DNA from 4 places in the Mesorhizobium sp. NPDC059054 genome. Region 2 is predicted to be linked to each of the others. Evidence: riboswitches for the same ligand, from Rfam matches in the RefSeq annotation. Region 2 holds a riboswitch; each other region holds the start of a gene.
What was found. Region 2 has a riboswitch for cobalamin ahead of ACFWXH_RS22430 (aromatic ring-hydroxylating dioxygenase subunit alpha). Riboswitches for the same ligand answer to the same signal wherever they lie in the genome.

Region 1 (7,232 bases), on a different contig from region 2:
CGCCGATCTATGCCAAGCTCGATCAGGATATTGCTTCGAACCTCATGTCGATCAACGCAGTCAAGGGCGTCGAGATCGGCAATGGTTTCGAAGCCGCCAGGATCACAGGCGAACAGAACGCCGACGAGATGCGCATGGGCAACGACGGCAAGCCGGTGTTCCTCTCCAACAACGCCGGCGGCATCCTTGGCGGCATTTCGACAGGTCAGCCGGTCATCGCACGTTTCGCCGTCAAGCCGACCTCGTCGATCCTCAATCCGCGCAAATCCATCGATCGCGACGGCAAGGACGTCGATGTCGTCACCAAGGGCCGCCACGACCCCTGTGTCGGCATCCGTGCCGTGCCGATCGGCGAAGCGATGGTAGCCTGTGCCATTGCCGACCACTATCTGCGCCATCGGGGCCAAACGGGAAGATGAGTGAATAGCGAGTAGTGAGTAGCGAATAGAGTGAAAAAACACTACTCACTATTCGCTACTCACTATTCGCTACCGAAAGAGCCCCATGCCTTACGATCAGAAGAGAATTGTCGAAGCCTTGCGCGCCTTCGAGCGCGGCGAGATCGTTGTCGTCATGGACGATGACGGTCGCGAGAATGAGGGTGACCTGATCGTCGCGGCCGTTCACTGTACGCCGGAGAAGATGGCTTTCATCGTGCGCCACACCTCCGGCATCGTCTGCACGCCGATGCCGCGAGAGGAAGCCAAGCGGCTCAATCTGGCGCCGATGGTGGCCGACAACGATTCCGCCCATACGACCGCCTTCACGGTCAGCGTCGACTTCAAGCATGGCACGACGACCGGCATTTCCGCAGAGGATCGCACGCTTACCGTGCGTAACCTGGCCAATGGCAACGTCGCAGGCAGCGATTTCGTGCGTCCCGGCCACATCTTTCCGCTGATCGCACGGGAAGGCGGCGTGCTGATGCGCTCCGGCCATACGGAAGCCGCGGTCGATCTGTGCAAATTGGCCGGCCTGCCGCCGGTCGGGGTCATTTCCGAACTGGTCAATGACGATGGCACCGTCAAGCGCGGGCCTGAAGTGGCAGCCTTCGCCGAGGAGCATGGGCTGAAGCAGGTCTCGGTGGCCGATCTCATTGCCTACCGCCAGCGCAAGGAAACGTTGGTCGAGCGCGTCGCCTGCTCGGACATCGACACGCCTGGGGGCAAGGCAACCGCGATCGCTTATTCGCTGCCCTGGGAAGCGATGCATCATCTTGCAATCGTCTACGGCGACATTCGTGACGGCGAGGAAGTGCCGGTGCGCCTGCATCTGGAAGATGTCACGACGGACGTCTTCGGCACGCACACAGTTCTTGCCGACATCATGAAGGCGCTCGGAGAGCGCAAGCGCGGGGTCATCGTTTATCTGCGCGAGGGATCCACCGGCGTCGGTAGCCATGGTGGCCGCAACCGGCAGGCAGGCGCAGAGCGCGAGGACCACGAGGAAGCGCGCCGGCGCGAGAACGAATGGCGCGAGATCGGACTTGGCGCGCAGATACTCAAGGATCTCGGCATTTCATCGATCAATCTGATTGCTTCGCGCGAGCGGCATTATGTCGGCCTGGAAGGCTTCGGCATCCGCATCGCCAGGACGGAAATTCTCTGATCGGCAACAGGGCGCCATATCGCGTCCGTTTCGATGAAGCCGCTCAAGCCAAAACCGGGGCGGTCGTGTCGTGCACAGAATGTTGCAGGTTGCGCTGACCGGCCAATGCGACAATCAAGGCGACAATGCCAGCCGTGATCGAAACCAGGAAGCCGCTGGTCGGACCGTAGGCGTCGATCACCCAGCCTGCGGCCGCTGAACCTGCGGCCATGCCGATACCGATGCCGGTGATCGCCCAGGTCATGCCTTCGGTGAGCTTGGAGGACGGTACGAGTTTTTCAACCAGCGCCATCGAGGTGATGATGGTCGGCGAAACGGCCACGCCCGCGACGAAAAACACCAGTGAAAGCATGGGGATGCTGCCCACGATGAGCAGCGGCAAAGTGGTGAGGGCCGCCAGCGCTATCGTGACGAGCAATTGCCGGGCAAGTGGCAGCTTGAGCTTCAACATGCCGAAGGCCAGGCCGGCAACGAGTGAGCCGGCCGCATAGGCCGACAGGGTAAGGCTTGCGGCCGCTTTGTTGCCTTGGGCTTCCGCGAAGGCGACTGCAGCCACTTCCGCTGTGCCGAAGATCGCGCCGATGGACGCCAGGGTCAGCACGATGATCTGCAGCGAACCGAGGCGGATGACGGAGCGACCGCCGTTGTTCTCCCGCGCATGGATCGGTGGCTCGGTGGATCTCTGGGCAGCAAACAGCAGGCTGCCGACAAGAAGAAAGATCGTGGCGGCCAATGGCCCGGCTTCGGGGAAGATGGTGACGCTCAGGCCGATCGCGAGGATCGGACCGACCATGAACATGACTTCGTCGACCACGGACTCAAAGGCAAACGCCGTGTGCAGCTTCGAGGTGCCACGGTAAAGCTCGGTCCATCGTGCCCTGACGAAGGAACTGAAGCTCGGTATCGCGCCGCTGAGGATCGCGAAAAGGAACAGCGTCCAGTTGGGCGCCTTCAAATGGGTTGCCACCATCAGGCTGATCAGTGCCGAAACCGCGATCAGCGTCGCGGGCACAAGAACACGGCGCTGGCCGTGCCGGTCGACTAGCCGCGACACCTGCGGCGCGATCAAGCCGCTTGCCAGCGCGAAGGTGGCCGAGACCGCGCCAGCAAGCCAGTATTCGCCATGTGTTTCGGACAGCATCGTCACGATGCCGAGCGTGATCATGGAGAGCGGAAAGCGGGCAACGAAGCCGGCCGCGGAAAACGCCTTGGCGCCGGGCGCCTGGAAAATTTCGCTGTACGGATTACGCATGGTCGTCACCGGGAATAGTTGAGATTTCAAAGGCAGTCGAGCCGCCTGAGAAGGCGGCTCGTTGGTCCTGTTTGGGTCGTTGTCCTAGGTCTCGGCGAATGTCACTCCGCTGCTTGCGGGGCAGCTTGCGATAATTCGCTTTCCGTCTCGCCGGCGAGTGTCTTCTGGCCGAGAAGCACGATCACGAAGGCGATCGTGCCAGCCGCCACGGAGACCCAGAAACCGTTCTGCGCGCCATAGTTGTCGACCACCCAGCCCGCCACGAATGCACCCAACGCCATGCCGATGCCGATGCCAGTCATCACCCAGGTGATGCCTTCGGTCAGCATGGCTTCGGGCACGCGCCGCTCGATCAGGCCGAAGGCCATGATGAAGGTGGGCGAGATCGCCACGCCGCTGACGAAGACAGCGAGCGCCAGCAGCGGAACGGTGTTGGCGACGAGCAACGGCAGAGTGGTCAAGGCAACGATGGCGATCGAAAGGGCGAGCAGCCGCTGTTTCGGAGCCTGGAGGTTCAACGCGCCGACGATGAGGCCGACGATGAAGGAACCGGCGGCATAGACGCCGATGACCAGGCTGGCAGCGGTCGGCTGGCCGAGTTCCTTGGTGATGGCCACCGAGCTTACCTCGGCTGTGGCGAAGATCGCGCCGACGAAGATAAGCGCCAGCGTTATGATCTGGACGGGACGCAGCATGATCGCCGAGCCGCCGCTGCCGTGTTCTGGCTGACGTATTTTGGGCTCACTGGACCGCTGCAAGATGAAAGCGGCCATGCCGAGGGCCAGGAGAAGCGTGCTGGCCAGCATACCGGCTTCCGGGAAGAGAGCCACGCTGAGGCCCACCGAAAGCGAGGCGCCGGCGATATAGACCAGTTCGTCGGCAACCGACTCGAAAGCGAAGGCCGTGTTGAGTTCCGGACGATCGCGGAACTTTTCCGTCCAGCGCGCCCGCACCATGGCCGGCACGCTGGGCATTGCGGCCGCCAGGAATGCCGAAGCGAACAGCGTCCAGCTCGGCCAGTCATAGTGGGTGGCTGCGAGCAGGGCGATGAAGGCGATGACGGAGATGATCGTCGTGGGAGCCGCCACGGCGGTCTGACCGAGCCGGTCGATCCATCGCGAGATTTGCGGGGCGGCAAAAGCGTTGGTCAAGGCGAAGGTGGCTGATACCGCACCCGCCAGCCAATATTCGCCGCGTGCCTGGGAGAGCATCGCGACAATGCCGATGGGCGCCATGGCGATAGGCAGCCGGGCAATGAAGGCCGCGGCGGCGAAGCCCTTGGCTCCGGGGACTCTGAAGATTTCACCATAAGGATTGCGCATGGGAGCACTCCTGGAAATTTGAGGGTGCGCCACTTACATACGTGGCGTATGCGAATGAGATAATTGCATACGTCTCGTATGTCAATTAATATACGGCGCGTATGTAAAAAAATATACGCGACGTATGTAGAAAGCGAAGCGGCAAAAGGAAAAAACGATGAGGACTGCCCACAAACCTCGTAGCGAGATGATTGCCGAAACGCGGGCAAAGCTGATCGCGGCTGCGCGCCGGGCGTTTGCGACGGTCGGTTATGCGAACGCGTCGATGGATGATTTCACCGCGGAGGCAGGGCTGACGCGGGGCGCTCTTTATCACCATTTCGGCGACAAGAAGGGGCTGTTCGAGGCCGTCGTCGCCCAGATCGACACTGAGATGTGCACGCGCCTCAATGCCATCTCGGCCAAAGCCAAGACACGCTGGCAAGGCTTCCTGGACGAGAACATCGGCTATGTGGAAATGGCGCTGGACCCGGAAGTCCAGCGCATCGTCCTGCGCGACGGCCCGGCTGTACTCGGCGACCCGGCGCTTTGGCCCAATGCCAATAACTGTATCTCGTCCCTAACAAGGAACCTTGCTGCCTTGAAAGAGGAGGGGGTTGTCCGCGAGATGGATCCGGAAGCCATGGCTCGGCTGATCAGCGGTGCCTCGCTCTATGCCGCGCAGTGGGTTGCCAATTCCGACGATCCTGGCGCGACCTCTATCAAGGCGATCAAGGCCTTCCGCGCGCTCATGGAAGGCTTGCTGGCGGACGACAAGGTTTCCGCCTGAACTCTTTTACCCTTGGCTGGCACTGGCCGCAGCTTTGAGGGCATCTTCGCCGACGCCAGAATAGGTCTCGCTCATGATGAGGTCTGAGAGCGGCAGGCGTGATGCCCAGCCTTTGCGTTCGAGATCTGGCCCTGCTGCGAATTCCGAGACATGGCCGACGCAAAGATAGGCGACGGGCACGACATGATCGGGAATGCCGAGCAACTGTTTGAGCGCGTCGGCGTCGAGGATGCTCACCCAGCCAACTCCGATCCCTTCGGCCCGCGCGGCGAGCCAGAAATTCTGTACGGCGCAGACCGTGCTGAAGAGATCCATCTGTGGGTTGTGCCACCGGCCGAGCGGCGAGCCTTCGCTGCGCCGCCGATCGCAGGTGATGCATAGGTTGAGCGCGCTTTCGCAGATGCCCTCCAGCCTGAGCTTACGGTAGAGAGCCTGCCGTTCCTCTGCGATATGAGGCAGTTCCTGGGATCGGGCAGTCAGGAAAAGGTCACGCACGGCTTCGCGTCGTGCCTGATCCCGAATGACGATGAAGTTCCAGGGCTGCATGAAACCGACCGATGGGGCGTGGTGCGCAGCAGTAAGCAGGCGGGCAAGCACCGCGTCGTCTATCGGATCTGGCTGGAAATGGCTGCGTACGTCGCGGCGCGTGAAGATGGCGCGGTAAATGGCTTCGCGTTCAAAGTCGCCGAAGGCATGGCAGGTATGGTTGCGGACGGCGTCCATCGCGTTCCCCTTGCGATCGAAACAGCATCTCCGCCCGTCCATGCGGATGACCATTCCTGCCTGGCCGGTCTTCTGGCTTGGGCTCATCCCGCTTGCCGGCGCCTTCCCGTCCTACTTGCGGACAGTGGCTCTTGCCGAGCGGTCCCCCTTACAGCGTTGGGCACGCCACGGATTTTCACCGTGTTCCCGATTCTCCCGCCTCGTGGCAGGCACCTGACAGTGCGGCGAACATAGCCCGGTTCGAGAGCAAAGGCAGCCCTGATCCCGACGTCGGATGCCGTCTTTTCCCCAACAGGCTGGCGCAATTCCAGCAAAAGTGCGCAGCGGTTTTGCGTCCGGAATTGCGTTAAAACAAAAAATTGGAGCGTTTCCGTATTTCCGTGAAAAACGGAAATGCTCCAATGCTTGTCGCGTGGCCATCATCGCCATTGCTGATAAGGTGGCTCCATGACGACCCGCCTTTACACGCATCCGATTTTCCTGGAACACATCACGCCCGCCGGCCATCCGGAGCGGCCGGACAGGCTGCGTGCCATCGAGCGGGTTCTGGATGACGAGGCCTTCGTCGCTCTCGATCGGCGCGAGGCGCCGATGGGCGACGAAGCGACCATTCTCTATTGTCACCCGAAGGATTTCGTCGAGCGCGTGCGCAAGGCAATCCCGAAAGACGGCATTGCCGTCATCGATTCCGACACGGTAGCGAGCCCAAAAAGCTGGCAAGCGGCGCTGACCGCCATCGGCGCGGCCAATGTGGCTGTCGACGATGTCTTTGCCGGCCAGGCCGACAACGTCTTCGTGGCGGCACGCCCGCCGGGGCATCACGCCGAGAAAACCACGGCCATGGGGTTTTGCCTGTTCAACACGGCGGCCATAGCCGCACGCTACGCGCAGGAGAGGCACGGCGCCGAGCGTGTCGCCATCGTCGACTGGGATGTGCATCACGGCAACGGTACGCAGGACATCTTCTGGGACGATCCATCGGTGCTCTATTGTTCCACGCACCAGATGCCGCTTTATCCGGGCACGGGCGCCAAAAGCGAGACCGGTGCCGGCAACATCGTCAACGCGCCGCTGGCCCCGGCGACAGGCAGCGACATCTTTCGCGAGGCGTTCAACACACGTGTGCTGCCGGCGATTGATTCTTTCGCGCCAGACCTGATCATCATCTCGGCCGGCTTTGATGCGCACCACCGCGATCCGCTGGCCGAGATCAATCTTGTCGAGGACGATTTCGACTGGGCGACCGGGCAGTTGATGGATCGCGCCCGCCGCCATAGTTCAAACAGGCTGGTCAGCCTGCTGGAAGGCGGTTACGACCTGCACGGATTGGCATTTTCGGTCGCAGCGCATGTCGGCCGCCTGATGAAAGGATGAGCCATGGCTGAGGAAGCGAACGAAGACGTCAAGGCGATGAGCTTCGAACAAGCGTTGGACGCGCTGGAGAAGATCGTCGATGACCTGGAGCGCGGCGACGTGCCGCTCGACCAGTCGATCCGTATTTACGAGCGCGGCGAGGCGCTGAAAGCGCATTGCGACCGCCTGCTCAAGGCGGCCGAGG
Region 2 (7,232 bases):
CCGGACTTCATGGCGGCCCAGGTCGAGGAATTCGCGCGCGAAGGGCTGGTCAATGTGGTCGGCGGCTGCTGCGGCTCGACGCCGGAGCATATCGCGGCCATTGCCGAGGCGGTTGCCAGGCACGAGCCGCGGAGCCTGCCGAAGCGTTCGCCCCTGATGCGCCTGTCCGGTCTGGAGCCGTTCACGCTCACCAAGGATATTCCTTTCGTCAATGTCGGCGAACGCACCAATGTCACCGGCTCGGCCAAGTTCAGGAAGCTGATCACCGCTGGCGACTACGCGGCGGCGCTCGACGTCGCCCGCGATCAGGTCGCCAACGGCGCGCAGATCATCGACATCAACATGGACGAAGGCCTGATCGATTCGCAAAAGGCGATGGTCGAGTACCTCAACCTGATCGCCGCGGAACCCGATATCGCGCGCGTGCCGGTGATGATCGATTCCTCGAAATGGGACGTCATCGAAGCCGGCCTGAAATGCGTACAGGGCAAACCGATCGTCAATTCGATCTCGATGAAGGAAGGCGAAGCGGCCTTCCTGCATCACGCAAGGCTATGCCGCATGTATGGCGCAGCCGTGGTGGTGATGGCCTTCGACGAAATCGGCCAGGCGGACACCAAAACCCGCAAGGTCGAGATCTGCTCGAGAGCCTACAAGCTGCTCACCGAGCAGGCCGGCTTCGCGCCGGAAGACATCATCTTCGATCCGAACGTCTTTGCGATCGCCACCGGCATCGAGGAGCATGACAATTACGGCGTCGACTTCATCGAGGCGACGGGAGAGATCGTCAAGACGCTGCCGCATGTCCACATCTCCGGCGGCGTGTCGAACCTTTCCTTCTCGTTCCGCGGCAACGAGCCGGTGCGGGAAGCCATGCATGCCGTGTTCCTCTACCACGCCATCCAGCGCGGCATGGACATGGGCATCGTCAATGCCGGGCAATTGGCAGTCTATGAATCGATCGATCTGGAACTGCGCGAGGCCTGCGAGGACGTTGTGCTCAACCGCCAGCCCAAGACAGGCGGCACCGCGACCGAACGCATGCTCGAGATCGCCGAACGCTTCAAAGGCCACGGCGGCATGGAAGCCAGGGAGAAGGATCTCGCCTGGCGCGAATGGCCTGTCGAAAAACGGCTGGAGCATGCGCTCGTCAACGGCATCACCGAATTCATCGTCGAGGACACCGAAACCGCCCGCCAGGCGGCGGAGCGCCCTCTGCATGTGATCGAGGGGCCGCTGATGGCCGGCATGAATGTCGTCGGCGACCTGTTCGGCGCCGGCAAGATGTTCCTGCCGCAGGTGGTGAAGTCGGCGCGGGTGATGAAGCAGGCAGTGGCTGTGCTGCTGCCCTACATGGAGGCGGAAAAGGCGGCCAATGGCGGCGGCGAACGCCGGAGCGCCGGCAAGATCCTGATGGCCACCGTCAAGGGCGACGTCCACGACATCGGCAAGAACATCGTCGGCGTCGTGCTCGCCTGCAACAATTACGAGATCATCGATCTCGGCGTGATGGTGCCGGCGACCAAGATCCTGGAAACGGCGCGCAGTGAAAAGGTCGATGTGATCGGACTTTCCGGTCTCATCACCCCTTCGCTCGACGAGATGGTGCATGTGGCCTCGGAGATGGAGCGCGAGGGTTTCGACATCCCCCTGCTGATCGGCGGAGCCACGACCAGCCGTGTCCATACCGCGGTCAAGGTCCATCCGCGTTACCATCAGGGGCAGGCTGTCTACGTGACCGATGCCAGCCGCGCGGTCGGTGTCGTCTCCAGCCTGCTGTCGCCTGATATGAAGGCGGGTTATGTCGACACGATCCAGGCCGAATACCGCAAGGTGACCGAAGCGCATGAGCGCTCGGAGCGCGAAAAGCAGCGGCTGCCGCTGGCGAAGGCGCGCGCCAATGCGCACCGGATCGACTGGGCCAACTACCAGCCACCCAAGCCGTCGTTCCTGGGAACCAGGGTATTCGAAAGCTGGGACCTGGCCGAACTCGCCCGCTATATCGACTGGACGCCCTTTTTCCAGACCTGGGAGCTGAAGGGGCGCTATCCCAAGATCCTCGAAGACGAAAAGCAGGGCGCCGCGGCGCGGCAGCTGTTCGACGACGCGCAGGCAATGCTGAAGAAGATCATCGACGAAAAGTGGTTCGCGCCGAAAGCCGTTATCGGCTTCTGGCCCGCCAACACGATAGGCGACGACATCCGGCTGTTTGCGGACGAGGCCAGGAACAAGGAGCTGGCCACCTTCTTCACGTTGCGCCAGCAGCTGACAAAGCGCGACGGCAAGCCGAATGTCGCGCTTTCCGATTTCGTCGCGCCCCAGGACAGCGGCAAGCCTGACTACATCGGCGGTTTCGTCGTGACGGCCGGCATCGAGGAAATCGCCATCGCCGAGCGCTTCGAACGCGCCAATGACGACTACAATTCAATCCTTGTGAAAGCCTTGTCGGATCGTTTCGCGGAAGCCTTCGCCGAGCGCATGCACGAAAAGGTACGCAAGGAGTATTGGGGCTATGCTGCCGATGAGAACCTCGCGCCCGACGATCTGATCGGCGAGCCCTATCGCGGCATCCGCCCTGCCCCCGGCTATCCGGCCCAGCCCGATCACACCGAGAAGGTGACCTTGTTCAACCTTCTGGAGGCGGAGGAGCGGATTGGCGTGCGCCTGACCGAGAGCATGGCGATGTGGCCCGGCTCGTCGGTTTCCGGGCTCTACCTCGCGCAGCCCGAAAGCTATTATTTCGGCGTCGCAAAGGTCGAGCGCGATCAGGTCGGGGACTACGCAACACGCAAGGGCATGGCCGTGCGGGATGTCGAACGCTGGCTCGGACCGATCCTCAACTATGTTCCCACTCCGCTCGCCGAGGCTGCCGAGTAATTTCGGCCTGTCGCCTTTGCACAGCGCCGATGTCGCTTTCGTCATCGCAACGGCGCAGCGCTCATGATCAGATTGTGATGTTCAAGGTGCCGCTGCGGCGAAGGTCGCAGCGGATAATTGGGAAGCCGGTTTGATGCCGGCGCTGCCCCCGCAACGGTAGCGAAGTTCTGTTCCGACGACAGACCACTGGGCGAAGCCTGGGAAGGTGTCGGGACGGTCCGCAAGGACAGCTTCGAAGCCCGGAAACCAGCCCTGGACTTTTTGGAACTCGACTGATCGCGGTGGGCGGTCAAGAGGCAGAAAGCCGTGCGCCGGTCGAAGACCGTCCAACACGGCCATCTACCCTCCATCACCACCAGTTCAGTCCTTGCTACGAGGACAGGACATGGATACGCGCAATGAAATGCTGAGGCTCATCCGTGCGAGGCGCGATGGCTTCTCGCTGGAACAGCCCTTCTACACCGATCCGGATTTCTTCAAGCTCGACATGGAGCTGATCTGGTACCGCGACTGGCTCTTCGTCGGACACGACTGCGAAATCGTGAAGCCGGGCAGTTTCTTCACCGTCCAGATCGGCTCCTATCCGATCGTCCTGGTGCGCGACCGCGAAGGCAGGATCCGCGCCTTCCACAATTCCTGCCGCCATCGCGGCAGCCGCGTCTGCACCGTCGACAAGGGCGTCTCGGCCCGCTTGGTCTGCCCCTACCACCAATGGACTTACGATCTCGACGGCAAGCTTTTGTTTGCCCGGCAGATGGCCGAAGGTTTCGACCGCAACGACTATGGGCTGAAGCCGGTCGCCTGCGAAAGCGCCGGGGGCTACATCTTCGTGTGCCTGGCCGACCAGCCGGCCGACTTCGCGCCCTTCCGCCGGATGATGGAGCCCTATTTCCTGCCGCACCGCCTGACCGAGGCGAAGGTCGCCTTTGAAAGCACCATCGTCGAAAAGGGCAACTGGAAGCTGGTCTGGGAAAACAACCGCGAATGCTACCATTGCGCCGGCAATCACCCGGAACTGTGCAAGACCTTCCCGGAAGCCCCGATCGCCACCGGCGTGAACGGGGCCGAGAGCGATCCGGAAATGCTCGCCCATTGGGCCAGATGCGAGGCGGCCGGCCTGCCCTCGCGTTTCGCCATCGACACGGCCGGGCAATACCGCGCCACACGCGCGCCCTTGCTGCGCGACAGCGTCAGCTACACCATGAGCGGCAAGCCCGCCGTCGCCCGCAAACTGTCGGACAGCGTCAACGCAGACCGCATCGGTTCCCTGCTGCTCTATCACTACCCGACCACCTGGAACCATGTCCTGGGCGACCACGCGATCACCTTCCGCGTGTTGCCGATCAGCGCGGACGAGACAGCCGTGACCACCAAGTGGCTCGTCCACAAGGATGCCGTCGAAGGCGTCGACTACGATCTCGCCGAACTCACCCATGTCTGGACGGAGACCAACGACCAGGACCGCCGCATCGTCGAGGAGAATGCCTTCGGCATCAAATCGCCGGCCTATGAACCCGGGCCTTACTCGGAAGAGCATGAGGGTGGGGTCACGCAGTTCGTCGAGTGGTACACGAACTTCATCGAGCCACGCCTTGCCGAGGGCGAGCCGCACGCCCTTCGCAGCGTCGCCTGACGGGAGGCGCCGGTGAACGCGATGCCGGAATTTTCCCTCTACCGCCATCTCGACGAAATGGCGCCGTGGAACGACCGCCTGCAGGTGCTGGAGGTCATCGGGGTTAGCGACGAGGCGCCCCAGGTGAAGACTTTCACCTTCCGCTCGGACGCGCAGACCTGGTTCCGCTACAAGCCCGGGCAGTTCATCACGCTGGAACTGCCCGTCGGCGACGAACCACTGATGCGGACCTACACCTTGTCGTCCTCACCGTCGCGCCCGTTCTCCGTCGCGGTGACGGTGAAGGCGCAGCCCGGCAGCGTCGGCACCCACTGGATGTTCGACAACCTTGCGGTGGGAACGCGCATCCGCGCCTTCGGCCCTTCCGGCGACTTCACGCACCACAACCATCCAGCAGCCAGATATCTCTTCGTCTCGGCCGGCTCCGGCATCACGCCGATGATGTCGATGCTGCGCTGGCTGAACGACTGCGCGCCATGGACGGATGTGGCCTTCGTCAACTGCGCCAGACGGCCGGAGGAGATCATCTTCCGCAAGGAGCTCGAGCTGCTTGGCAGCCATATGCCCGGCCTCTCGCTCGGCTTCCTGATCGAGGAACGCTCGTCGCGTGAAAGCTGGTTCGGCCATATGGGCCGTCTCGATGCCGTTCGGCTACCGCTTCTGTCGCCCGACTTTCACGAACGCGAAGTGTTCTGCTGCGGGCCTGATCCGTTCATGCGCGCCGTGCACAACATGCTGGAAGCGACCGGCTTCGACATGGCGCACTACCACCAGGAGAGTTTCGGTGCTCCGCCGGTGGAGACGCCGCCTCCGGCAAAAGCCGAGGCCGGAGCCGCGCAGCCTGCCGAAGCGACATTGCCGCTGCGCTTCGCCAGTTCCGATATCGACAGCCACTGTGTCGCCGGCCAGACGGTGCTGCAGGCGGCACGCGCCAGCGGCGTTCGCATCCCGGCGGCCTGCGAGTTCGGCCTCTGCGGCACCTGTCGCGTCAGGAAGGTCTCCGGCGAGGTCGAGATGAACCACAATGGCGGCATCCTCGATGAGGAGATCGGCGAGGGATACATCCTCGCCTGCTGTTCGAAGCCGCTCACGGCCCTGGAGATCGAGGCATGAGACTAGTGTGGACACCCTCAGCCATGACGGTGAACGCCCCTGCCAAGCAGGAAGGTCAGATAGACCCCACCCAGCAGCGAGGCGAACAATCCGACGGGAAGCTGATAGGGAAAGACGATCATCCGTGACAGCCAGTCGGAGATCACCATCAAAAGTGTGCCGAGGATGATGGCGCCGGTCAGTTGCGCCCGGGCACGATCGAGCCCGATCATGCGGGCGAGATGCGGTGCGATGAGGCCGACAAAGCTGAGCGGGCCGACGAACTGCGAAGCGAGAGCGCTGGCGAACGCAGCGACAAGGATCAGCGTGTTGCGCACCGGGCGGACAGGAAGCCCCAGGGCAAGCGCCGTGCTCGGACCAAAGGACAGGATCTCCAGCCAGCGGGCGGCGAGCAGCAGCGGCACGGTGATCACGACAAGGCCGATCACGGCGATCGACGCCTCCAGGCCGGTCGCCTGGATCGTGGAGCCGGTGAGCCAGCCCAGCAGCCTGTAGGATTGCGCATTTCCCAGGGAGATGACCGCGGCAAGGATCGCGCTGCACAGCGCGTTCATGGCAATGCCGGCGAACAGAAGACGTTCGGGACCGAGATTGCCGCGTGCGCCGATCGCCAGGATCACGATGAGCGCAAGCAGGGCCCCGAGGCTCGAGCCGGTCAATTGCCAGCCCAGCCCGGCAGTTCCCGCCAAAAGCAGAACGGCCGCCAGACCAGCGCCGGCACCGGCGCCGATGCCCAGCACTTCCGGGCTCGCCAAGGGATTGGACGTCACGCGCTGGATGACCACGCCGGCAGCCGCAAGCATGCCGCCACAGGCCGCGGCAACGACAACGCGCGGCAAACGCCATGCCACCAGATCGGCCAGCAGGTCACCGGAGGCAAACGACCATCCGTCCAATCCCTGGCCGAGCGACAGGGCAACGACCGACGCAAGGATGCCCAACAGGCCGAGCAGGGCGGTCCGCCGCCACGGGTGCGCAGCGCGGCGCGGTGCGCTCCTGCTCTCCTGAAGCGAGGGCCATTCGAACAGGCGCAGACGCGGCAGCAGCCACAGCAGGAGCGGACCGCCCAGCAATGCGGTCGCGGCCCCCGTGGGCACCCGCTCGCCGCCTGCCCCGGCGGCAAGCTGCACCAGCCCGTCCGTCAACCACAGCAGCACCGCACCGATCAAGGGAGCAGCAATCAGCTTCTGCTTCAACGAGCGGGCTCCGGACAGCGTCGCCAGCACGGGGGCGGCGAGGCCGACAAAGCCGATGATGCCCACCTCGGCCACGACCGTGGTCGCCAGCCACACGGCGAGTGCGATCAACAAGAAACGACTGGTATTCAACGAGAGACCGAGACCGCGCGCCGAAACGTCATCCAGGCCGAGGATGGCGAGAGGCCGCAAAAGCACGATGGCAGCACAAAAACCGATCGCAAGCCGCCAGCCGATCGCGATGGCAGGGTCCCAGCCCTGCTGGACGAGGGAACCGCCACCCCAGATGAACAGCGAAAACAGATAGTCGCCATTGGCCAGGATCAGAGCGGCACCGGCGGCATTGGCGGTCAGCGCCACCATCATGCCGGCGAGCACGACAGAGACAGGCTCCAGGCCGCGACGCCAGGTCA
Region 3 (7,232 bases), on a different contig from region 2:
GAACGCTGTTCGCCATCGTCTTCGGCAGAATTTTCAAAGGAACCTGACCATGTGGCAGCGTATCAAACGTTTCTTCAAAGACAGCGAAACGATCTTCTGGGCGCGGCTTCAAACCGCGCTCGGCTTCGTCGTCGTGGCCCTGACTTATGTCGATCCGTCCGTGCTCCAGCCGATCATCCCGGCTCAATATTTCCCTTGGCTGCTGGTCGCGAACGGCATCCTCACCGAATATCTGCGCCGCCGCCGCGAGGACAGCCTGTGACCGCCCTTCTGCTGCAGTTCTGGCCCTACATCGTCGGGGTCGCCGCCGCCATCGTTGCCGGCTGGAAATTTAGGCAATCCGGCGTCGATGCCGAACGTGCACGGCAAATGAGGGAGAAGCTGGTTGCCGTCGAAGACCAGCTGGAAATGGACCGCGAGGCTACCGCAATTGAGCGGCGCACAGCTGGCATGTCCGACGACGAGGCGCGAAAGGAGGCCATGCGATGGTCAAGGCACTGATCCTTGTCGCAGCACTGGCGCTCGCCGGCTGCAGTTCGAGACCGGATGGCTCCTTTCCTTCCAATCCTCGCTCCGTCTGGTGCACGCACAATTTTCCGCGCCGGGATGCCAGATCGGACACGCCACGCACCGATCTGGACGAGATCAACAGGCACAACGCCCAGGGCGTTGCGTGGTGCGGATGGAAGCCATGACAAGGCATATCTCCGTCGACCCCGACGAATTGAAGCGCATCGTCAAGGAAGCGGTGCGCGAGGAACTGTCCGCCGCCGGCCTGCGCATCGACGAGCCCGAACACCAGTTCGAAGCGCGCGAGGATTTCCGGTTTCTCCGCAACCTCCGCCAAGCGCTTGCCGGCATTTCCAGCAAGGTCGGCGCGGCGGTGATCCTGTCGATTGTCTCAGGCCTGCTGTGGCTGTTGTGGAATGGAGTTCAGGCGCTGCTGCCGCCAAAATGACCTCCGCATTTTGTGCTCCGACTTGCAAGCGCTTAGGATTTTTCAGATCGCAATATTGCAGCCATGTTACGGAAACTGGTCGTGCTGATCGCCATGAAACAGCGGGCTATCGCGGCACACAGAACATGTCGAAATGCGGCCAACGCTCCATGTCCGCGGCATTGAGCAACTGCCCCTTCAACTCGGCGTATGGCCATGAACGGTGGCAGTCGTAGCCAAGCTCGTTCAGGAAATCGAGAAATGCGGTTCTCTGTTCGATCGATGTGCGTTTGTAGACCTCGCACAGGATGAAGGGCCTCACCGAGACGATCAATTCGCGCATCGTTTCAAGCACGGCATGGTCGTTGCCTTCGGCGTCTGTCTTGATCAGACGGATTCGGGACAGCCAATCGGGGCTGGTGGCGCGCAGTTCGGCAAGTACATTACGTCCCTCGACTTCGAGCGGGTACATATGACCATGGGCAAGCCGGCCGAAGCGATCGAGGTCACCGCCATTGCAGTAACCGGGATCACTGTAGTTGAAGACCAGCTTTGTCGGCTGCCCGGTCGCGGCAAAATGCATGATCTCGATCGGCGCCGCCTGCCGGTTTAGCGAGGCATTGGCCTCCAGAACCGGCCAGAGGTATCGGTTGGGCTCCACGGCAAAGACCTTGCCGCCCGACCCGACGGCCAGCGCATAAAGCACGCTCGTGTCGCCGACATGCGCGCCGATATCGATGACGGCATCGCCCGGCGAAAGATATTTTCTCAATTCGTCGATCGCGCCCTGACCGATATCCGGCGCACTGCATTTGGGATGCAGCCAAACGGCAAACCGCACCAACTCCCTGTTCGTCAGTTCGAACTCTTTTATGGTGTAACCATAGGTTTTCGGGCCTTTGCGAAAGCCAAGCGCGGCAAGCACATCCCTGAGTTTCACGACAGGCCCTCGCCAGTACCTGCCCTTCAATCGCACCAAGCTTGTCGAAGCTCAACAGCTTTCGCAGACGGCTCAGGATCGCGTGGATCTTGACGGACGGTTAGCCATCACTCGCGTCAAATCGCCTACACCGTCCATGACGGCATTGATGGTTACCTGCGCCCTCCCTAAACTATTTGGACTGCAGCGTGAGTCCATCGCCATGTCCGAGCAGGAAGCGAACCATCGCGAACGCGAGCACCGGCAACGGGTGCTCAAAGGGGCGACGATCATCACCAGCATCCACAATTCGGAAATCGCCTGCGTCGTGCGCAACCAGCATACCGGCGGCGCCGAACTCAAGGTGGCCGCCGATGCCATCATTCCCGAACGGTTCAGCCTTTATGTGCCTGTCGACGGTGTTGCCTACGAGGCCCTGGTGCGCTGGCGCCGCAACGACCGTGTCGGCGTGCAGTTCACCGGTACGGGACCGAAGCCCCGCTTCCACTACGGCTGAGCCTGACCATTCGTTACGGTGCTCCATTCTTGCCGTGCTTTCGCTTGTCCTGACCAAGGCATGCTGAGAGCCCTTCCGGGGAGCAAGTTGCCGTTTGCGGACATCGGGCGAATCTCAAGAGGCCTTGGTTGACGCTGCGCACTGCTGTGGTTAGCTTCGGATTCGGAATTGGTTCCGCCGGAAGGCGGATGAAAAGGGAACACGGTGCGGCCGAGCAATCGGTCAAAGCCGCGACTGCCCCCGCAACTGTAACCGTTGAGCCTTCTTCCACGATGCCACTGGCCGCCTCGCGCGACCGGGAAGGCGGAAAAGGGCGATGACACGGAAGTCAGGAGACCTGCCTGTTCCAGTCACCCATGCTTGATCACGAGGGGTGGTCAGGCGCGGTCGTCCGTGGCGGTGACACGTGAAGTGTTGCCGCATGCCGGAACGGCCAGGGGTGAGATGCGACTGTCCGCCAACCTGCCCCCAGCCAAGTCCGTCTGCGGTTCGAAATGAACCTCGCGGCGCTGTTGCGCCGTTGATCCTTTTGGGGACGGAAGTGAAGAAAACTCCATTGCTTGCCGGCGCTGTCACGCTGGCTTTCATAAGCCATGTTGTCGCTCAAGACGACAGCATTCCCGGCAACGCCACGATGCTCGATCGCATCGTGATCACGACACCGCTCAGGCGCGCGACCACTCTGGCGCGCTCGACCTCATCGGTGACGGTGATCGATCGCCAGAGCATCGAACATTCGGCCGCGCCAGACCTGCCGTCTCTGCTCAAATCCTATACCGGCGTTTCGATCGTTTCCTATGGCGGCCAGGGCGCTTCGACCAATCTCTACCTGCGCGGCATGTCGGCCAGCCAGACGCTGGTGCTGGTCAACGGCGTGAGGGCAAGCTCCGTCACCACCGGTACAGCCTCGCTCGGCAACATCCCGCTCGATTCGATCGAGCGCATCGAGATCGCCAAGGGTGCGCATTCCGCGCAATACGGCTCCGACGCCATGGGCGGCGGCGTCAACATCATCACCAAACAGGGCGGCCCCTGCGCCGACGGCCGCAACAGCTGCGGCTCGGTCACGGCCGGCGTCAGCCATCCGTGGGGCGGCACCTTGTCCGGCAATGTGCGGGGCCAGAGCGCAAGCGGCGTCGACTATTCGCTCGGCGGCAGCCTGATCGGCACGCGCGGCTACGACTTCACGCTGCCAACCGCTTTCGGTCACGAGCCGGACGATGACGGTTTCCTGCTCGGCTCGATCAATGCCTCGCTGTCCAGGCAGTTCGACTGGGGCCGGATCTATGGCGATGCCTTGATCGCCCGCAGCCGCGGCCAGTATGACGCCTCCTTTCCGCTCGCCGACGAGGTCGACACGACAAGCTTTGCCGGCAAACTCGGCACCGAGATCAAACACTCCGCGGACTGGTCCTCGACTGTCGAACTGTCGAGTTCGGTCGATCGCTCACGCAATTTCCGCGATGGCATCGTCGGCGACGACCGCTTCAATTCCAGCCGCTACGGTCTCTTTGCTTCGACACAAAAGAACTTCGACACCGGCGCCGTTTCACATGTGCTGACCGGCGGCGCTGAAATCTATCGCGAGCAGGTCGATTCGACCGTCGATTTCGACGTGACGGCGCGCACGCTGACGGCGGTGTTCAGCCAGTATTCGCTTTCCTACGAGGCACTCACCGTCGACAGCGGCATTCGCTACGACCACAATGGACAGTTCGGCGGCGCCACCACCTACAATGTCGGCGCAAGCTACGAGATCCTGCCTGACCTCACACTGCGCTCATCCTATACCACCGGCTTCCGGGCGCCGAGTTTCAACGAACTTTATTATCCGAACTACTCCAATCCAAATCTCAAGCCGGAGAAGTCCAAGTCCTATGAGGTCGGGCTGAGCTGGCAGGCGGGCGCCGACACCAATCTCGATGTCGCCTTCTATCAAACCTGGCTGACCGACGCGATCGCCTCCAATCCGCCGACCTACCTGCCCTTCAACGTGGCCAAGGCGCGCATCACCGGTTTCGAGGCAGTCCTTGCGCATCGCTTCAGCACAGAATGGAGCGGCAAGGTGAGCGTCGATATCCGCGAACCGCTCAACCAGGACACCGGCAAATACATCCCCTATCGCGATCGCCTCAAGGCTGCGGCGGAAGTGACCTATAGTCCGACCGAGCAATTGGACCTGACGACACGCGTGCTTTACGGCGCGGCACGTTATGCCAATGCCGCCAACACGGTAAAGCTGCCCGACTATGTCACGGTGGATTTCACTGCACTTTATGCGCTGGACGCCGCATCGCAGGTGAAGTTCGCCGTCGAGAACCTGTTCGACGCGGACTATTCGACGGTCGCCGACTATCGCGCGCCCGGCCGCACTTTCAATCTGAGCTTCACCCGGACATTCTGAGGACCGGGAGATGGCAATGCAGGAAACCAGGGCAGCAAGATCGAGCGACGGGGCTTTCAAGAAGCCCGGTTGCTCCTGGCTGTTCATCACCCTGGCGGCCGTGTGTCTGGCGCCCGGCAGCGCAACGGCGGCAGAAACGCCGAAGCGCGTGGTCTCCATGAATGTCTGCACCGACCAGATGGCGATGCTGATTGCCGGGGACGACCAGCTCCATTCCGTCTCCTATCTCGCTACCGATCCGTCAACATCGGTGCTGGCCGAGGAGGCTCGGCGCTTCGCGGTCAATCATGGCCAGGCAGAAGAGATCTTCCTGATGCAGCCGGACCTCGTCCTTGCCGGCAGCTATACGACACGTGCGACCGTCGGCCTGCTCAGGCAACTCGGCATTCGCGTCGAAGAATTCCAGCCTGAAAACTCATTTGACGACGTGCGAGCAAGCCTGAGACGCATGGGCGATATCCTCGATCGGCGGGAGCGCGCAGACACTCTGGTGGCCGAGCTCGACCGCAAGCTTGCCGAGGCGAAGGCAAAGCCCCATCACAACATCACCATCGCGACCTACTACGCCAATTCCTATACATCAGGTGCCGGCACGCTGGTCGATGCCGTGGTGGCTGCATCCGGGCTGACCAATCTGGCCACGAAACTCGGCCTGTCCGGCACCCAGCAATTGCCGCTCGAGCTGCTTGTGATGGCCAAGCCGGACATGCTGGTCGACAGCGAGGCGCGCTACGCGACGCCGGCCCTGGCGCAGCAGACCTTCGTCCATCCTGCCTACAGGACACTCGCCCAAGAAACCGGGCGCGTTTCCGTGCCCGCTAAATATACCATCTGCGGCGCACCCTTTACGGCCACAGCGGTGGAGATGCTGACCGACGCGGCCACCAATCACTCAGTAAGCGGCCAGACAGGAGGCACGCAACCGTGACCGACACAGCCCGCTATCGCGCCCTGCTCGCCGTGCTCAGCCTATTGGTTGCCGTGCTCTTCGTGCTGTCGCTGACCATTGGCCCAGCGGCGATCGCTTTCGGCGACAGTATCAAGGCGCTGTTCTCCGGCAAGGCGGACGCCATCGCGCTGATCATGCGTGAGATTCGCCTGCCACGCGCGTTGCTCGGGCTGATGATCGGCGCGACACTCGGCCTGTCGGGTGCCGCGCTGCAAGGCTATCTGCGCAATCCGCTGGCTGAGCCCGGCCTGATCGGCGTCAGCGCCTCGGCGTCGCTTGGCGCCGTGCTTGCCATCTACAGCGGCCTGACGATCGCCTTCCCATTGGCGCTGCCGTTGTCGGCTCTGCTGGCAGCGATGATTGCCGTGCTCGTCGTGCAGGCGCTTGCCGGGCGGCGCGGCAACACACTCACCATCATCCTTGCCGGTGTCGCCGTCTCCAGCCTTGCCGGAGCCATGACCTCGCTGGCGCTCAACCTGTCGCCCAATCCCTTTGCCGCGCTCGAGATCATGTTCTGGATGCTCGGCTCGTTGACCGACCGTTCGATGACGCATGTATGGCTGGCCGCCCCCTTCATGCTTGTCGGCTGGGTGCTTCTGCTGATGCTCGGCCGCGCGCTCGATGCGCTGACGCTGGGGGCCGACACCGCCGCCTCGATGGGCATCGATATGCGCCGCGTGCAACAACTGGCCGTGCTCGGCACCGCTGCCTCGGTGGGTGCCGCAACCGCCGTCGCCGGCGCCATCGGCTTCGTCGGGCTCGTGGTGCCGCATCTGCTCAGGCCATTGGTCGGCGCGAGACCATCGCGGCTGTTGCCGGCCTCGGCGCTCGGTGGTGCCGCGGTGGTGCTGGCCGCCGACATACTGGTGCGCCTCATCGCACCCGGCCGGGATCTGAAGCTCGGCGTGCTGACGGCGATCGTCGGCGCACCGTTCTTCCTGTGGCTCGTCTATCGCGAACGGCGGAGGCTGGCATGAGCCTGCTTGCCGTTTCCAACCTTTCGGCCTCGCTCGGCCGGCGGCGCGTGCTGAGCGATGTGTCCTTCACCATCGGTCCTAGCGAGTTCGTCGGGTTGATCGGACCGAACGGTGCCGGAAAGTCGACCTTGCTGAAGGCGGCCCTCGGCCTCGTGGCATCACAAGGCGGAATTTCGATCGCCGGACGCGATGCAGCCATGATCAGTGCGCGTGAGCGGGCGAGCAACATCGCCTACGTCGCGCAGGAGCACGAAATCGCCTGGGCGATCCCGGTCGAAGCCGTCGTCGCGCTTGGACGCACGCCGCATCGGCCGGGTTTCGCCGCGGCGTCGTCGGCCGATCACACCGCAGTCGAACAGGCGATGCGACGCATGGAGGTCGACGCTTTCCGCGACCGTGCCGCCACCGACCTTTCGGGCGGTGAGAAGGCGCGCGTGCTGATTGCGCGCGCGCTTGCTCAGGAAACACCCTTGCTCCTGGCCGACGAGCCGACGGCGGGCCTCGATCCGTCGCACCAGATCACGTTGAT
Region 4 (7,232 bases), on a different contig from region 2:
CGGCTGCTGGCGCAGGTCGACCGGCTCGGCGATATCGTCGAGCGAGGCGGAGGTGGTGGTCAGGATGTGCAAGTTATCCTACCAGGATCTTCTCGATGGCCGGGCGGTCAAGGCCCTTCAGCCCGATCACCACCAGCCGCGAGCGACGTTCGTCTTCCGCTGTCCAGGCGCGATCATAATAGTGGTTCACGCGCGGTCCAACCGCCTGCAGCAGAAGCCGCATCGGCTTGGCGTCGACTTCGACGAAACCTTTCACGCGCAGCACATTCTCCTTGTCCGCGGCTTCCGCGACACGGCGGGCGAGATCTTCCGGATTGGCAACAGAAGGAATCTCGATCACGAACGTATCGAAATCATCGTGTTCATGGTCGCCCATGCCGTCATGATGGCTCTTGCGGTTCTCGATGTCGTCCTCGACGGCGAGGCCGAGCCCAAGCAATACGGATGGATCGACCTTGCCTTGTGCGGTCGGCACCACCTTGACGGCGCGCGCGACATGTTCGCTGAGCACGGCGTTGGCGCGCGCCGCGCCGGCCTCGTCCAGCAGGTCGTTCTTGGAGAGGATGATGAGGTCGGCGCAGGCGACCTGATCTTCGAACACTTCCTCGACCGGGTCGTCATGGTCGAGCGTACCATCGGCCGCGCGCTGAGCGGCAAGCGCATCCATGTCCGAGGCAACGCGACCTTCGGCGAGAGCCGGGCCATCAACCACGGCGACGACGCCGTCCACGGTGACGCGGTTCTTCACCGTCGGCCACTGGAAGGCCTGCACCAGTGGCTTTGGCAATGCGAGACCGGAGGTTTCGATCAGGATGTGGTCGACCTTCGGCGTGCGTGCCAGGATCTGGTCGAGCGCCGGCACGAAGTCGTCGGCGACCGTACAGCAGATGCAGCCATTGGCGAGTTCGACGATGTTTTCCTCAGGACAAGAGTCGACGCCGCAGCCTTTGAGGATCTCGCCATCGACGCCGACATCGCCGAATTCGTTGACGATGAGGGCCAGCCGCTTGCCTTTCGCGTTCTCGAGGATGTTGCGGATCAGCGTCGTCTTGCCGGCGCCGAGGAAGCCGGTGACGACGGTGCAGGGCACACGGGAAACGGAAGCGGTCATGTCTATTCCTTCAGCATGGCAAGGGGAGGAATGCGCGCGACGAGGCCGCGCTTGAGAGAATCGGGGCGACCACGCCATGGGATGAGGCCGTCCTGCGATGTGGCGAAGAGTTCTGCACCGGTGACGAGGTCTGAGCCTGATTCGGCGGTCAGGTCACCAAAGACATAGCTCCAGCAACCGTCGCGCAGCAGCGCAGCCGAAAGGCGGCGCTTGCAATTGCCCAGGCACTCGACGGTGCGGACTTCGATGGTCCCGCTGTCTCGGGCTGCGGCGCGGGTGGCGTCGGCCAACAGCGCGCCGGCGCGAGGATGAGCGTCGGAGCCGTTTTCGTCACGACAGGACGAGCACACGACAATGGTGACCGGCGCGGTCGCCACGTCCGCTGCCACACTCTCCGTCTCAGCCAAAAAACTGCCGTTGCAATCCAAATCAGGCTCCTTGCCCGGGACACCCGCCAGGCGTTGGGATTCTGGTCAGACGGCAGGTCTCCTGGCTCGCGGGTCGGTGCCTTGGTGCCGCCTTCCCGGGAAATCCCAGTGGCTATCGGCCTTGGCTCGCCGCTCACAGTTGCGGGGACAGCCGCGGAATTGAGGCTGCCGCCTCGCACCGCATTCCCTCTTCGCTCCTCCCGGTGAAGGGAAGAGACCGTCTTTGTCGGATTTAGGCTTGGCCGGGCCACGCTGTCAACGCGCGCTTACGGCGGATAACGTCGCATGCGTGTTGGTACGTGAATCCTGTCCGCCCTTTGATTGAGCGAGAAACAGCCTGACGCTGCGTGCCATTCTCGAAGCAAGTCCCTTATTATTCTCCAACCTGGCCCTGCCGAACTTGCCTCTTGCCTGGGTTTGCTTGTCGCCGTCTGATGCTATCACAGATGGAAGCATGGCAGGGCCTCTCGGCCCGGCCGCATCGGACAGGAGATGGTTATGACGGTTCAAAAGGTGGCAGTGGTGACCGCAGGTGGCAGCGGCATGGGTGCTGCCGCGGCGCGCAAGCTGGCGGCGGACGGGTACAAGGTCGCGATTCTGTCATCGTCCGGCAAGGGCGAGGCGCTGGCTAAGGAACTCGGCGGCGTCGGTGTCACCGGCTCGAACCAGTCCAACGAGGATTTACGCCGGCTGGTCGATCTTGCTGTTTCGACGTGGGGACGCATCGATGTGCTGGTCAACAGCGCCGGCCACGGCCCCCGCGCGCAGATCCTAGAGATCAGCGACGAGGACTGGCACAAGGGCCTCGACACCTATCTGATGAATGTCATCCGTCCGACGCGGCTGGTGACGCCGGTGATGCAGCAGCAGAAGGCCGGCGCCATCATCAACATCTCGACCGCCTGGACCTTCGAGCCGAGCCCGATGTTTCCGACGTCTGCGGTGTTCCGCGCAGGTCTTGCTTCCTTCACCAAGATTTTCGTCGATGCCTATTCCGGCGACAACATCCGCATGAACAATGTGCTGCCGGGCTGGATCGACAGCTTGCCGGCCACCGAGGAGCGACGCGACAGCGTACCCTTGAAGCGCTACGGAACCAGCGAGGAGATCGCCGCCACGATCGCCTTCCTCGCTTCCGACGCCGCCGGCTATATCACGGGCCAGAACATCCGCGTCGATGGTGGTGTGACCCGCTCCGTGTAGAGGGCTTGTGCGGGGCGGCTAAGCCAATCGCAGGATCCGGTCGACCGTTGCTTCGACCGGATCGCTCGAATCGATCTCATAGTCAGCGGACTCCCGAAGCAGCGGCTCGATCGTCTCGGTCAGTTCGACAATCTTGCGTCGCTCTTCCTCGACATGGCCATAGCCGCCTGATGTGCGTGCGGACACGCGCTGCATGATCGTATCGATCGGCAGTGAGAGCAGGATCACAGTGTCGATCAGCGAGAAAAGCTCGTGCATGTTCTCGGCACAGCCGCTGATGAAGAGCAGGGCTTCGCGTTGTTGGGAAAGCAGCATCCGCACTTTGTCCACTTGCCACACCCAGTCCTTGCCATCCTCGGGTGTCAGCGCGTCGCCGGCAGCGGCGTCGATCCAGTGAGACCATTCCGGCGTATCGAGATCGTAAGCCGCATAACCACGCGCTGCCAGTTCCCTGACCGTGGCCGACTTGCCGGTTCCGGACATCCCGGTGATCAAGACGCGTTTCATGTGGGGGCTCGGGTAGGCGGATCGGCTCAGAGGTCCAGCGCCAGATGTTTGCGCATATAGACTGTGGTGCCTCCCATATACGGTTCCCGTTCGGTGATGACGTAACCCAGCCGTTGGTAGAGCGCGATATTGGCCTCGAATGCGGCATTGGTCAGCAGGCGGGTTTCGTTGTGGCCGGCCTGTCGGGCCGCCTGTTCGGCATGATGGAGCAGTACCTTGCCGAGCCCCTTTCCCTGTTGAGCCGGCAATACACAGACATTCTCGATCCAGAGATGATCGTTTTCCAGGATTGTCTCGATCAGGCCAGCGATCTCGGTATCGAGATAAAGCAGCGTAAACTGGTGCTTCTGCAGCGCCTCATCGTAGTCGGCTTTCATCGGGCTCGGTTCGCGTCCGATCACCGGAATCCATTTCGAATAGGCCGCGTGGACGATGTCGCGAACCAGAGCCACGTCGGCGATTGTTGCGGCTCGGAATCGGGCATTGGACTCATGCGGCATGCGACGGTCTTTCGGGTTGGCGGTCTGTTTGCGAGATGGGCCGAAGGTCTAAGAGGCGGCAAACATGCCATCGGCTCGTGGCTGGTCGCCAGCTGCCAGAAGAAAATTTTGCCTGACCATGTCGGAATGTGAAACGCAGCTTCGTCTTATCGTCAGCGTTACCGAAAACGCATGAGACAACCAACGGAGAACCTCATGTTTCGCGCATTGTTAGTTGCCGCCGCCTCTATTCTCGCCAGCCCAGCGTTTGCCGGTTCCGAAGCTGTCGGCGATCGTGTCGAGGTCAACGGCATGAAAATGTATTATGAAGTGTCTGGCGAGGGTGAGCCGCTGGTCGTCCTGCATGGCGCCTACATGAACATTCCTTCCATGGGCGAGATCATCCCGACGCTGGCCAAGACCCATAAGGTCTATGCGCTGGAGTTCCAGGGACATGGCCGCACCACCGATATCGATCGGCCGATCACCTATCCCAATCTGGCAGACGATGTCGCCGGCTTCATGGACAAAGTGGGGCTGAAGAAGGCGGACGTGTTCGGCTATTCGATGGGCGCAGCCGCTGGCCTGCAGCTCGCCATCCGTCATCCCGAAAAGGTCAACAAGCTCGTTGCTGCCTCCGCGGCTTATGACGCCAAGGGTTGGCAGCCTGAATTCACGGCCTTCATCCCACAGATGAACGTCGAGATGTTCGTCAACATGCCCTTCGCGGCCGAATACAAGAAACTCGCCGCCAATCCGGCCGGTTTCCCGGCGCTGGTAGGCAAGCTGATTCAGCTCGAGAAGGAGCCAATGGCGTGGGAAGCCGAGGTCAAAGCGCTCAAAACCCCGGTGCTGATCATCAGCGGCGATGCGGATGTGGCTACGCTTGAACATTCGGTTGCGCTGTTCCGGCTGCTTGGCGGTGGTGCGATGGGCGACATGGGCAAGCCGCTTGCCGCCTCGCGCCTTGCGATCATGCCGGCAACCTCGCACACCGCCGTCATCACCCAGCCGGCGTTGCTCTTCGCCTTCACCGAGCCATTCCTGAAGGGTGAGACACCCAAAGGCATGTTCCAGTAAGCCGGACAGAGTCCGAGGGAGGAGGAGGCGCTGCGGCGCCGCCTTTGCTTTTTCAGGCTGCCTTCGCTGTCATGGCAACATCGGCGAGCGCAGGGCCGAGATCGCCGGCAGGTGCTATCTCGATACGCTCGAGGCCAAGCCAGCCTTGCATCAGCTTCAGTTCCTCGAACAGCTCGACCGCCGTTTCTTGTGGTGCCGCCGGCTCGGCATAAGCAGCATGCACGCGTAGGACGCCGGCCGGCCGGTCGGCCTTCAGGTCAATGCGCGCCACGATCTTCTCGTCATAGAGGAAGGGCAAAACATAATAGCCATACTGCCGCTTCTCGGCAGGTGTGTAGATCTCGATACGGTAGCGGAAGTCGAACAGATTCTCCGCGCGGCTGCGCTCGAACACCAGCGGATCGAAGGGAGCGAGCAGGGCACGCGCCTCGACCTTGCGCGGCTGGCGTGCATCCTTGTGCAGATAGGCCGGTTTGTCCCAGCCTTCGACACGGACCGGGATCAGCTCACCTTCCTCGACAAGCTCCTCCAGCCGCCCCTTGGTATCGTGCGGCGCGAGCCGGAAATAGTCGCGCAGGCAGGAATAGGTCGCCACGCCGTGGGCTCGCGCCGACAGTCGCAGCAATTCACGGTGTGCATCCTCGGGCGACGGGACAGGCGTATCAAGCACCGCCCGCGGCAGCACACGTTCCGGCAGATCGTAGAGCCGCTCGAATCCGCGACGCGAATGGGTGGTGATGCGCCCTGCCCAGAACAGCCATTCGAAAGCGTGCTTGGCGGCACTCCACCCCCACCATCCACCATTGCCCTTGTGGCCCTCGATCTCGGACGCGGCGATCGGCCCGCGCGCTTCGACCTCGCGGTAGATCTCATCAATCATGGACGTGTTCTGGCAGCCCCATTTGGCGAGCCCCAGATACATTTCCTCGCCGCGCCCGGCGCGTTCCATACGCCAGCGCATGAGAGGATAGGTTTCGACCGGCAGCAGGGATGCCTCATGCGCCCAGTATTCGAACAGCAGGCGCTTGCGGCCCGGTGCCATGGCGTCGTCGAGCAAGGACATAGGGTAGGGACCGAGGCGCGAATAGAGCGGCATGTAATGCGCGCGCACCACGGCACTGACGGAATCAATCTGCAAGAGCCCGGTACGCGAAAGCACACGCCCAAGGTGGCGGCGGTCGGGTGTGCCAACTGGTCGCGGGTCGGCAAAGCCCTGCGCGGCGAGCGCGATGCGGCGAGCTGTTTTGAGTGAGATCCGGTCTTTCATCCTGACGACATTTTGACTGTTGAGACGAGCCGATGCTGGCGGCGATTCCGCTCATGCTAGCAGGGTTTGGCCCCCAATCCTGTCAGGAGATAAAAGTGGAGTAAAAAGTGAAGGAAATCAAATGGGAGCCGATCGGACCAGTTTTGCTGGAAGAGGCGTCCACAGTCGCATTTTGGACAAGGTTTGACTTGCTTCGCCGAATGCGCTGCGCTAACCGTCGCCGCATTGCAGCATGGGCCCGTAAACGGTCCGGCGGTTGAACCCACATGCTTCCGCCCTAAGGTCTTGTGCTGTATCAGGTGGATCAGCCACCAATGGAAAGTCGCAGCATGAACGCACTCCTCAGTTCGTACCTGCCCATCGTCCTCTTCATCGGTGTGGCGCTGGTCGTCGGCCTTGCCCTTATCGTGGCGCCATTCCTGGTCGCCTACCGCAATCCGGACCCGGAAAAGCTGTCGGCCTACGAGTGCGGTTTCAATTCCTTCGACGACGCCCGCATGAAATTCGACATCCGTTTCTATCTGGTGTCGATCCTCTTCATCATCTTCGATCTGGAAGTGGCCTTCCTGTTTCCGTGGGCAGTCTCGTTCAGTCAGATCGGCATGCTCGGCTTCTGGTCGATGATGGTTTTCCTCGGCGTGCTGACCATCGGTTTCGCCTATGAATGGAAAAAAGGAGCGCTGGAATGGGATTGAACGACAGTTCCGGTACGCTCGTCGCGCCAAAGCCGAAAGGCATTCTCGATCCGAAGACCGGCAAGCCGGTCGGTTCGGACGATCCCTTCTTTCTGGACATCAACAACGAGCTCGCCGACAAGGGCTTCCTCGTCACTTCGAGCGAGGCGCTGATCACCTGGGCCCGCACTGGCTCGCTGATGTACATGACCTTCGGCCTGGCCTGCTGCGCTGTGGAGATGATCCACACCGCCATGCCGCGCTACGACAGCGAGCGCTTCGGCATCGCGCCACGCGCATCACCGCGCCAGTCGGACGTGATGATCGTCGCCGGTACGCTCACCAACAAGATGGCGCCTGCGCTGCGCAAGGTCTACGACCAGATGCCGGAGCCGCGCTACGTCATCTCGATGGGCTCCTGCGCCAATGGCGGCGGTTATTATCACTATTCCTATTCGGTGGTGCGCGGCTGCGATCGCGTGG

Region 1: linked by a shared signal. The riboswitch ahead of bluB (5,6-dimethylbenzimidazole synthase) and the one ahead of ACFWXH_RS22430 (aromatic ring-hydroxylating dioxygenase subunit alpha) in region 2 are both predicted to bind cobalamin.
Region 3: linked by a shared signal. The riboswitch ahead of ACFWXH_RS14190 (TonB-dependent receptor domain-containing protein) and the one ahead of ACFWXH_RS22430 (aromatic ring-hydroxylating dioxygenase subunit alpha) in region 2 are both predicted to bind cobalamin.
Region 4: linked by a shared signal. The riboswitch ahead of ACFWXH_RS10635 (DUF1636 family protein) and the one ahead of ACFWXH_RS22430 (aromatic ring-hydroxylating dioxygenase subunit alpha) in region 2 are both predicted to bind cobalamin.

Annotation. Positions count from the first base shown of each region.
Region 1 covers NZ_JBHYHV010000001.1:448,900-456,131, forward strand. The annotation lists gene aroC (chorismate synthase) at 1-419, shown strand, start outside; gene ribB (3,4-dihydroxy-2-butanone-4-phosphate synthase) at 505-1,608, shown strand; gene ACFWXH_RS02165 (MFS transporter) at 1,652-2,860, opposite strand; gene ACFWXH_RS02170 (MFS transporter) at 2,962-4,182, opposite strand; gene ACFWXH_RS02175 (TetR/AcrR family transcriptional regulator) at 4,340-4,951, shown strand; gene bluB (5,6-dimethylbenzimidazole synthase) at 4,958-5,674, opposite strand; cobalamin riboswitch at 5,719-5,906, opposite strand; gene ACFWXH_RS02185 (histone deacetylase family protein) at 6,122-7,048, shown strand; gene ACFWXH_RS02190 (exodeoxyribonuclease VII small subunit) at 7,052-7,232, shown strand, end outside.
Region 2 covers NZ_JBHYHV010000005.1:298,865-306,096, forward strand. The annotation lists gene metH (methionine synthase) at 1-2,877, shown strand, start outside; cobalamin riboswitch at 2,945-3,147, shown strand; gene ACFWXH_RS22430 (aromatic ring-hydroxylating dioxygenase subunit alpha) at 3,263-4,510, shown strand; gene ACFWXH_RS22435 (2Fe-2S iron-sulfur cluster-binding protein) at 4,532-5,623, shown strand; gene fhuB (Fe(3+)-hydroxamate ABC transporter permease FhuB) at 5,641-7,232, opposite strand, start outside.
Region 3 covers NZ_JBHYHV010000003.1:151,165-158,396, forward strand. The annotation lists gene ACFWXH_RS14155 (hypothetical protein) at 1-47, shown strand, start outside; gene ACFWXH_RS14160 (hypothetical protein) at 50-262, shown strand; gene ACFWXH_RS14165 (hypothetical protein) at 259-501, shown strand; gene ACFWXH_RS14170 (hypothetical protein) at 486-695, shown strand; gene ACFWXH_RS14175 (hypothetical protein) at 692-958, shown strand; gene ACFWXH_RS14180 (FkbM family methyltransferase) at 1,065-1,877, opposite strand; gene ACFWXH_RS14185 (PilZ domain-containing protein) at 2,080-2,373, shown strand; cobalamin riboswitch at 2,526-2,733, shown strand; gene ACFWXH_RS14190 (TonB-dependent receptor domain-containing protein) at 3,008-4,777, shown strand; gene ACFWXH_RS14195 (ABC transporter substrate-binding protein) at 4,794-5,705, shown strand; gene ACFWXH_RS14200 (FecCD family ABC transporter permease) at 5,702-6,703, shown strand; gene ACFWXH_RS14205 (ABC transporter ATP-binding protein) at 6,700-7,232, shown strand, end outside.
Region 4 covers NZ_JBHYHV010000002.1:600,463-607,694, forward strand. The annotation lists gene cobN (cobaltochelatase subunit CobN) at 1-72, opposite strand, end outside; gene cobW (cobalamin biosynthesis protein CobW) at 74-1,111, opposite strand; gene ACFWXH_RS10635 (DUF1636 family protein) at 1,114-1,539, opposite strand; cobalamin riboswitch at 1,573-1,776, opposite strand; gene ACFWXH_RS10640 (SDR family oxidoreductase) at 2,038-2,742, shown strand; gene ACFWXH_RS10645 (AAA family ATPase) at 2,761-3,249, opposite strand; gene ACFWXH_RS10650 (GNAT family N-acetyltransferase) at 3,276-3,749, opposite strand; gene ACFWXH_RS10655 (alpha/beta fold hydrolase) at 3,945-4,808, shown strand; gene ACFWXH_RS10660 (winged helix-turn-helix domain-containing protein) at 4,861-6,075, opposite strand; gene ACFWXH_RS10665 (NADH-quinone oxidoreductase subunit A) at 6,405-6,770, shown strand; gene ACFWXH_RS10670 (NADH-quinone oxidoreductase subunit B family protein) at 6,761-7,232, shown strand, end outside.